3 regions of the Pradoshia eiseniae genome follow, and region 3 is predicted to be linked to each of the others. Evidence: riboswitches for the same ligand, from Rfam matches in the RefSeq annotation. Region 3 holds a riboswitch; each other region holds the start of a gene.
What was found. A riboswitch is a leader RNA that binds a small molecule or an ion and turns the genes downstream of it on or off. The one in region 3 is predicted to bind S-adenosylmethionine.
Positions count from the first base shown of each region.

Region 1: it holds a riboswitch for S-adenosylmethionine, as region 3 does, so the genes downstream of both, CYL18_RS14535 (methionine ABC transporter ATP-binding protein) here and CYL18_RS03940 (bifunctional homocysteine S-methyltransferase/methylenetetrahydrofolate reductase) in region 3, are expected to answer to the same signal.
Region 2: it holds a riboswitch for S-adenosylmethionine, as region 3 does, so the genes downstream of both, CYL18_RS01570 (methionine biosynthesis PLP-dependent protein) here and CYL18_RS03940 (bifunctional homocysteine S-methyltransferase/methylenetetrahydrofolate reductase) in region 3, are expected to answer to the same signal.

Region 1 is NZ_PKOZ01000010.1:68,246-71,521, forward strand. Features, by position in the region: gene CYL18_RS14525 (MetQ/NlpA family ABC transporter substrate-binding protein) at 1-318, opposite strand, end outside; gene CYL18_RS14530 (methionine ABC transporter permease) at 340-1,011, opposite strand; gene CYL18_RS14535 (methionine ABC transporter ATP-binding protein) at 1,001-2,014, opposite strand; SAM riboswitch class I at 2,098-2,206, opposite strand; gene CYL18_RS14540 (carbon-nitrogen family hydrolase) at 2,331-3,113, opposite strand; gene CYL18_RS14545 (pyridoxal phosphate-dependent aminotransferase) at 3,212-3,276, shown strand, end outside.
Region 2 is NZ_PKOZ01000001.1:313,466-316,741, forward strand. Features, by position in the region: gene CYL18_RS01560 (patatin-like phospholipase family protein) at 1-114, shown strand, start outside; gene CYL18_RS01565 (M42 family metallopeptidase) at 156-1,202, opposite strand; SAM riboswitch class I at 1,332-1,450, shown strand; gene CYL18_RS01570 (methionine biosynthesis PLP-dependent protein) at 1,520-2,635, shown strand; gene CYL18_RS01575 (cysteine hydrolase family protein) at 2,830-3,276, shown strand, end outside.
Region 3 is NZ_PKOZ01000001.1:780,857-784,132, reverse strand. Features, by position in the region: gene CYL18_RS03940 (bifunctional homocysteine S-methyltransferase/methylenetetrahydrofolate reductase) at 1-1,389, opposite strand, end outside; SAM riboswitch class I at 1,475-1,582, opposite strand; gene CYL18_RS03935 (class I SAM-dependent methyltransferase) at 1,706-2,302, shown strand; gene CYL18_RS03930 (phosphatase PAP2 family protein) at 2,369-3,037, opposite strand; gene dapF (diaminopimelate epimerase) at 3,072-3,276, opposite strand, start outside.

The DNA.
Region 1 (3,276 bases), on a different contig from region 3:
TAAATCCATGCTGTTCTCTTTTTCAAAGTTTTCTAGGTAAATCGTATGCTGGAATAGGTTCGCATCAATATCACCCGTATCAAGTGCTTTGTTCGGCTGGATATAATCACTGAATTCCACTACCTCTACCTTATAGCCCAATTCCTCCAAGCCTGGCTTAATGGCTTTTGTGACCATATCGCTATAAGGACCGGACGTGGCGCCAATTTTAATATCCTTCGACTCCGTGCTTGCGTCCCCGCTGCTTTCATTGCCTCCGCACGCTGCCAGTACACTTATAACTACTAATAAAATAAATGCTGTTAACCCCTTTTTCATGAACCATTTCCCCTTTTCTATTTATCTTTTATCGATAACCTTTGCGATGAAATCACCAGCAAATTGGATAACCTGAACTAAAACAATCAATATAATGACGGTTGCAATCATGATGGTATTATCATAGCGGTAATAGCCGTAGCGAATCGCCAAATCGCCAATCCCGCCGCCCCCGACCGTTCCGGCCATGGCAGAGAAACCAATCAAGCTGATCAATGTCAGAGTAATACCTGAGATGATTCCGGATCTCGCTTCAAGCAAGAGGACATCTTTTATAATCATCCACGGTGTTGCACCAGCTGCAATCGCGGCTTCGATGACACCCTTATCAATCTCCCGCAATGACGTTTCAACGATTCTCGCAAAAAACGGAATCGCCGCCACAGATAGCGATACACTCGCTGCTGCCGGTCCAATCGTCGTATTGACAATCAAGTCGGTCAACGGGATGAGAGCAACCAACAAAATAATAAACGGGATACTGCGGATGAGATTGACGAAAAATCCTAGAATCGTCTGTACCGTTTTGTTTTCCCAAAACAGACCCTTATCTGTTACATAAAGAATAATCCCGACGGGCAAGCCAATCACAATCGCAACAGCGAGGGAAATTGTAATCATGTAAATCGTCTGCAGAAACGCCGTGTTGATCTCTGGAATCAGCTCAACAAAGTGGTTGAAATCAAAGCCCATGCTGGATCACCTCCACTTCTGCTTCGCGATTTTTTATATAAGAGATGGCTTTATGAATCTCTTCCTTCTGTCCGCGAAGCTCCATGATAAAAATACCGAGCGGCAAATCCTGTATGTATTCAATCGAGCCATGTAAGAAATTGCCCTTCACTTGGAATTGCTGAAGCGTATCTGAGATGACGCCCTCCCCAGCAACCGTCCCCCTGAATGTCACCTTGACAATCGGACCCTCGCATTCCTTGTAAATGGCTTCGGGTATGTCGAACGAGACCACACTACTGATGAATTCCTTTGTCAGATCGGTCTGCGGTTTAGCGAAAATTTCATACACCGAGCCTTCCTCGATGACCCTGCCATCCTGCATGATCGCCATCCGGTGACAAATTTCCTTCACGACATTCATCTCATGCGTAATCAAGACAATTGTGATGTTGAGCTCCTGATTGATTTTTTTCAATAGATTCAAGATAGACTTCGTCGTTGTTGGGTCGAGTGCTGAGGTCGCCTCATCACAGAGAAGGACGGTCGGGTTATTCGCTAACGCCCTGGCAATCGCGACACGCTGCTTCTGTCCCCCGCTCAGCTGGGAAGGATACACATCACGCTTGTCGGCTAATCCGACCATTTTCAGCAGCTCTTCCACTCGTTTTTTTCGCTTTGCCTGCGGCATATTGGCTGCCTTCAAAGCAAACGCAATATTCTCAAATACTGTTTTCTGGCTGATCAGATAAAAGTGCTGAAAGATCATCCCGATTTTCAAGCGTGCCTGCCGCAAATTTTCCCTTCTCAGCTTCGTCAGGTCCAGTCCATCAACCGTGATCCTGCCCGAGGTTGGACGCTCCAGCAAATTAATGCAGCGAAGCAGCGAGCTTTTCCCTGCTCCTGAGTATCCGACGATCCCGAATATCTCGCCTTTTTTAACCTCTAGGGATACATTATCGACACCATTGACTACGCCGCTTTTCGTTTTATAAATTTTGTTAAGATTCTGAATACTAATCATATGCCAACCTCTATCCCTGTACATTTTCTACAATAAAAATGCCCCTCTCATCTGAAAGGGGCATCGAAATAAACATCTATCTCGACTTATCTTTCAGAATGTCATCCATTCTGCTGGAATTGGCACCTTCCCTCAATAAAGGGGGTTGCCGGACGTCATAGGGCCAAGTCCCTCGGTCACTCTCGATAAGCAATGTATTTAATTTGATTATGATATTACAGAGTTCTAAACATTCTGTCAACGATAATCTTTTTTGATAAAATTTGTGAAAACGCTTTACTCCTTGCTAAATCAATCAATATCCCGAAAATTTTTTTCACAGCTCATATAAATGGGTTCTCCTATCATCAAAAACAGGAATGGCTTTTCTGACACGCTTCACTTCCTGGAAATCAAGCTCTGTATAAAAGATTCCTTCCCCCGCTTCCCCGCTCAAAAGCAGCTCTCCCCACGGCGCGATGACCATCGAATGACCATTGAACTCATTATTCGGATCTTCACCGACACGGTTGACCGCCACGATATAGCATTGATTCTCAATCGCTCTAGCCTGAAGCAATAGCTGCCAATGATCAATTCGCGGCTTTGGCCACTGGGCAGGGATGAACATAACCGCCGCCCCCTTCAATGCATGGGTCCGCGTCCATTCCGGAAAGCGCAAATCATAGCAAATGATCCCCCCGCACGTCACCCCAGCCAAGGTGAAAACATTCGCCTTCTCCCCTGCACTCATAAACTTATGCTCATCCATCAGCTTGAAAAGATGGGCTTTATCATATTCAGAGACGATATCACCGGATTGATCAACGACATACATCGTATTATAAAACCTGCCGTTCTTCTTTGTCGCAACCGAACCGCCGACAATATGGACGTGATGCTTTGTCGCCAGGCGGCTAAGGAATTTCTTCGTTCGCTCCCCATTAACATCTGCTAATCGTTCAAGCTCCTTTAAGGCATAGCCCGCATTCCACATTTCCGGGAGAACAATCACCTCTGTCCCTGCCTTCGCAGCCTCTTCAATGAACCCTTCCACTTGCCCAAAATTTCTGTCTGGATCAGCAAAAGCCACATCCATTTGTACAACCGCTATTTTCATGACCAATCACCTCACTGTAGACATTTTTAATTAAAGGTTATAGAATTTTAATAATTATTGCAATCTTAGAAACTATTTCCTTATTAAGGGTGAATAATATGACCTATTCAGAACGCTTAAAGAAATTGCCAGACCAGTTTTTTGCCGCACTTGTTCAAAAGGT
Region 2 (3,276 bases), 470 kb from region 3:
CAAAAGCTTGATGTATCATCAATTGGACGGAATCGGCGAAAGCTTGAGAAGCTCTATCATCAGGGGTATGCGGAAGCAAAAAAAGCATATCGAAAATTGAAGGAACTATTATAAGGAAAAAGAGGTGCGGATGGTATTCGCACCTCGTAAAGGGATTAAATAACGAGCTCTGACTGCATATAATGCCAAAGCAGATTAGCTGTGTGCTCAATTGAGCTGATATGAGTTCGTTCAAATGCATGGGAGGCATCGATACCGGGACCGATTAATCCGTGGACGATGTCAAATCCAGCGCGGATTGCTGCGGAGGCGTCTGAGCCGTAATATGGATAGATATCAATGCGGTAATCGACCTCATGCTTTTTCGCGAGCTCGACAAGGTGCTGGCGCAGACCATAATGATACGGACCGCTTGAGTCTTTCGCGCAAATGGAGACGCTGTATTCATCCGTTGTCTGGCCGTCTCCGATTGCTCCCATATCAACAGCCAAATATTCCACTGTCTCTGGCGGTATATTGGAGTTGCCGCCATAGCCGATTTCTTCATTATTGGATATGAGGAAATGGGTGGTGTAAGGAAGAGTAATATTTTCCTCTTTAAGCTGCTTGATCAAGTAGAGAAGAATGCCGACACTCGCCTTGTCATCAAGGTGCCTTGATTTCAAAAAGCCGTTGCCCGCAAGCTCTGCGCGAGGCTCAAAGGAGACAAAATCACCGACCTCGATGCCAAGCGCTTTCGTGTCTGCCTGTGATTTAGTGACCGCATCAATGCGGACTTCCATATGGTCGTCATCTCGTTTAATATCACCCATTTTTTGATAGACGTGGACAGATGTTTGCGTCAATAGAATGGTACCGGTATAAACGGTTCTATCTGCTGTGTGAATTTTGCAATATTCTCCTTCACAGGCATTCCAGCGGAATCCGCCAACCATAGTTAGTTTCAAGCGTCCGTTTGGCTTGATTTCCTTTACCATTGCTCCTAACGTGTCGACATGAGCCGTCAGGAAACGGTGCTTCGAGTCATCCTGCCCCTTAATTGTGGCAAGCAGGGCCCCTTTATTTGTGCGCCTGTTCTCAATTCCGTATGTATTCAGAAATTTCTCTGTATAACGAATGGCCTCTTCTGTATAACCGGTAGGACTTGGGATGGAGACCAAGTCTTTAATGTAGCGAAAAATCTCTTGTCCGTCTGCTTTCATTGGTAGACACTCCTTTTTGGTGGATAAGTCTATTATATACTTCTGCGAAAAAAGGGTACAACAGCTGAGAAATTTCTTGCTTTTTCCAATGCACCCGTGTAAATTATAATTAAATGAATATTCTAATAAATCTTATCGAGAGAGACGGAGGGACGGGCCCGATGATGTCTCAGCAACCGCCGATGTTTGTGTTCGGAAAGGTGCTAAATCCTGCAAGGCATGTTTTTTCGTGCCTCGAGAGATAAGAAGGAGAATTAAGGATCAATAAGTCTTCTTCTTGGAAGACTTTTTTATTTTTATTCGGGAGGGTCAGCATAATGACTACATGGAAGATTGAAACAGTATTAGCCCAAATCGGCAATCGCAGTGAAACACATACAGGCACGGTGAACCCGCCCGTGTATTTCTCAACGGCATACCGGCATGAAGGAATTGGACAATCGACAGGCTATGACTACACCCGGACAGGAAACCCGACAAGAGAGATTTTAGAGAAAGCAATCGCAAAGCTTGAAGGCGGTGACCAAGGGTTCGCCTACAGCTCTGGCATGGCGGCCATTCATGCTTTACTCACGCTGTTTGAACCGGGAGATGAGATTCTTGTCTCTGCTGACCTTTACGGAGGTACATATCGTTTGTTTGAGAAAACATGGAGGAAATATGGCATTTCCTTTGTCCAATGCCAGTCCTATGAAGATTTTTCCGAAGCCATTTCAGAACGAACAAAAGCCTTGTTTATCGAAACGCCAACCAATCCTTTAATGCAGGAAATCGATATCCGCGCACTTGGTAATCTGTGTGACGAGAATCGTCTATTACTGATTGTCGATAACACATTCTATACACCTATCCTGCAGCGGCCGATTGAGCTTGGCGCAGATATCGTTGTTCATAGCGGCACGAAATATTTAGCCGGCCATAATGATGTCCTGGCTGGACTAATCGTCGCAAAGGGTGACGATATTTGCCTGAAGCTAGATGAATATCAAAACGCGACAGGTGCTGTTCTCTCTCCTTTTGATTCCTGGCTAGTGATGAGAGGCATGAAAACACTTAGCCTCCGGATGAAGCAGCATGAAGAGAATGCCAAGAAAATTGCTGCCTTTCTAGAGGGAAGGGAAGAGATCATAGATGTCCTCTATCCAGGAAGCGGGGGGATGATTTCCTTCCGTATTCAGTCGGAGGAATGGGTCAATGACTTTCTGAAGGGCCTTGGCGTGATTACATTCGCTGAAAGCCTTGGTGGAGTGGAAAGCTTGATGACCTACCCGGCGACGCAAACCCATGCTGATATTCCAGAGGAAGTTAGGATTGCAGGCGGCGTCTGTAATAGGCTGCTCCGTTTCTCTGTCGGCATCGAGCATGCGGATGACCTCATTAATGATCTTAAAAGCGCTTTAGAAGCCGTCACCAGCAAACAAGTGAAGGCTTAAGATGATATTAGGAGTCAGTCCTATTTTATAGGGCTGGCTTTTTCATGCAATTGGTTATTTAATAACAAGAATTGAAAAAACGGAAAAGGGAGGAATTATTTTATTTTAAATGGTAGAATAGCTGTAAAATTACTTGTAAAGACATCACGCGATTTTTTTGTATTACCGGATGACAATTAAATCCTACAAGAGGAGTGATCAGGTTGAAAGCGTTGATAAATATTGATTATACATATGATTTTGTGGCGGACGAAGGAAGATTGACTTGCGGTGAGCCAGGGCAACTTATTGAAGATTATATTGTTTCTTTAACGAAGGATTTTATCGAACGGGAAGACTATGTTGTATTTGCGGTTGACGTTCATGATGAGGGAGATTCCTATCACCCGGAGACTCGCTTATTCCCCCCTCATAATATTCGCGGTACGGCGGGAAGAGATTTATTTGGAAATCTGCAAAATGTGTATAATAAGAACAAGGGACGAGAAAATGTACTTTGGATTGACAAAACGCGCTATTCTGCCTTTGCAGGGACAGACCTTGATATTAAGCTTCGTGAAAGAGGAATTACAGAGCTGCACCTAGTTGGGGTTTGCACAGATATTTGTGTTCTTCATACAGCGGTAGATGCTTACAACAAA
Region 3 (3,276 bases):
CTCAAAATTCGTCTGACCGCCAAGCGGTTTCCCTGAATAGGAGATGCCTGCATTGAATTGCTTAATCAATGAAATCAAATCAATCGATGATAAATCATAGACAGACGTCGCACCCGGGAAGTCTCCAATTTTAGAGGGATCGCCTGTCACTACGAGGACCTCATTCAGCCCCAATGTGTGCATCCCCATCAAATGGGATTGAAGACCAATCAGGTTATGGTCACGACACGTTAAGTGAACAAGCGGATTTTTCTTATGTTCTGCTTTTAGCATCGAGGCAATCGCCACATTTGATATACGCGGAGAGGCCAGGGAATTATCTGCAAGGGTAATCGCGTCAGCACCCATTTCATGCAAGTATTTGCTTCCCTTCATAAATTCCTCTACCCCGAGCGTTTTTGGCGGATCCAATTCAACTAGAATCGTCGGGTCTTGCTTGACTTTCCCTAGGATGGTTTGCTTTTTGGGATACTTAAACTCATATGTGTAGACATGAGTTTTTCGGCTGATAACCTCCTTCTTCTCCGTCAGAGGCACAAGTCCGAGTATCCCCCTCTTAATTGCTCGAATATGTTCAGGCGTTGTCCCGCAGCAGCCTCCAATCAGTCGAACCCCCTGCTCAATCAGCTGTTTCGCGGCATCCGCAAAATAATCAGCATTAGTTGAATAGACATAACGCCCGTTATCCAAATCAGGCAGACTCGCATTCGGATAGGCTGAATGGTACGTCTCTTTATTTAATGGCACTTCCTCAAAGGATCGAATCATATGATACGGACCCATCCGGCAATTCAGGCCGACGATGTCTGCTCCGTTTTCTTTAATCATCTCAAAGGCATCCTTAACCTGCATACCGTTTTGGAGCAGACCAACCTCATGCAAGGAAATATTGGCGACGATCGGCAAGTCCGTTTCCTTTCTCGCAATCGCCAGCACGCTCAATAATTCCTCCAGGTCATAATAGGTTTCCAAAATCAGTCCATCCGGCTTCTCTTGAAGCAGCGCATCAAGCTGCTCCTTGAAATAGACCCCGATTTCCTCCAAGCTAAGCTCAGACTTCCGGACACTCCGAAGGCCGCCAATCGTGCCTAGTACATAGACCTGACCATTTGCCGCTTCCTTGGCGAGCCGGACGCCCTCCCTATTAATCCTTGCAGTTTCCCCTTCCAGGCCATAGCGCTTCAGTTTATGATAATTAGCACCAAATGTATTCGTCTGTATAAGGTCTGCTCCTGCTTCTATGTATTCCTTATGTAAGGCGACGATTCGCTCCGGATTGGTGAGATTTAATTCCTCATAGCATGTATCTATCCCAAAGGAATAGAGTAATGTTCCGCTGGCTCCATCTCCCACAAGGATTTCTCCCTTAAGCCTCTCTAGTAAATTCATGATTTTCTCCTCCCTTGATATGCAGATGGATAACCGATTATAAAGAAAGAGCCTTTCAAAAATGAAAGCCCCTTGTTCAGTACGGCACTCATCTTCCAAGCTATGCTTGCTGGATTTAGCACCTTGGACTACACACTCGGTCCAGGTTGCTGAGGTTTCCTCGGGCCAGTCCCTCCACCTCTCTAGATAAGAAAATATTGGATTGTTTATTTAATTTACTACAATTTTTCAGTTATTTCAATTTATTTAGAAAATTATCTCCAAAAAGTTATCTACCTTCAGCTTTCGGGTAGTAAATGACAGAGGTGATGTAAACATGAAGGATTTCATTTCAAAACAATTTAAAGAACCGAAGGGTTTAGTGGGAAAAGCGGCCGGGAAAGTGATGGCTTATGAAAATGGCGCTTTATACGACTGGACTTTCCATAAGCTAGGGATCAATAATGGTGATATGGTGCTTGAGATAGGATTCGGTCCTGGCGAAGGCTTGAATAAGCTTCTTTCTTCCTTCCCGAAATGTACGGCCGATGGCTACGACCCTTCAGAGGCCATGGTTGAACTAGCTAAAGAGAAAAATGAGGATTCCATAGAAAGCGGTCGACTTCGAATCAGGAAAGGGACTGCCTTTGACGTACTAACGGAAAATCAATACGATCGCATATACAGTGTCAATAGCTTCCCGATGTGGGAAGAGAAAGAACAGGCCATTCAACACCTGCACTCTATTCTAAAAAATGAGGGAACAATATCCATCACTGTTCAGCCCCGGCAAAAAGAAGCTACCATCAAGGAAGCAATGAGGCTATCCGATGAAATATCAGCCTACCTGAAACAGGCTGGCTTCCATACAATCAAAATGGATGATAAAGAGCTCAAACCCTGCACTGCCATTTGCGTGAGCGGAACAAAATAGCGAAACAAAAACGCCTCCTCGCCAAGCTCATTTAAGAGAGTTGGCAAGGAGGCTTTAATGCCCTTACTATTTCCTCTTCCTTCTTCCCAGATAATCCACATACTTAAATACCACGGCAGAAATAATCAGCCAGACACCGCCGGCTGCATAACCGGCGAGTACATCGCTCGGATAATGGACACCCAGGTAAATACGACTGTAGCCCATAAGCAGGATCATCATGGAACAGACAAAATATACTGGAACTCTTATTTGCCACTTCTTCGTCATCCGTGTAGCAATAATCATCAAAGCACCATACAGAATAAAAGAGGACATCGAGTGCCCGCTTGGAAAGCTGAACCCATTTTCGACGACAAGCGGATTTAAGGATGGACGCTCGCGTTGAAATGTCCATTTTAAATAACGGTTAACGAAGGCACCGGATAGAGTGACATAGATGAGAAAGGCTGTACTCAAATAATTCCGTTTCCAGATAAACCAAATGGAAAAGAGGATGACCAGAACTGTATTCCCCTTCACTGATCCGAGGCTCGTCAATAAAACCAAAAGCTTTGTGCTCAAATCATTAATGCTTCCTTGCACGACGTGAATGATTCCCATATCAAAGCGGTACACGCTCTCTCCATCAATCCCTCTGGCAAGATCAATAAAGAGATAGGTTAATGATACCAGCAGGAGGATTGAAATAAGCAACCTCACTGGTTTAAATTGAAATCGTTCATTCAATGGCACAAGCTATCACACACCTTACTTTGTTAGTATACTATTAGATTGCCCCAACGATTTCCTTCACATGATTGACGAATGCATGATAGGCTGCCACTTCTTCTTCATGTATCTCTTTATTTCCAAACTGGACTTCCCTATGCTTAAGATCAACAGTTATGGTTTGCTTATACTCATAGGTTGCATTTCCAATCAAATCGATCCATGTTTTCTCTGGCATGTCATGAACTTGGCATTTCACCATA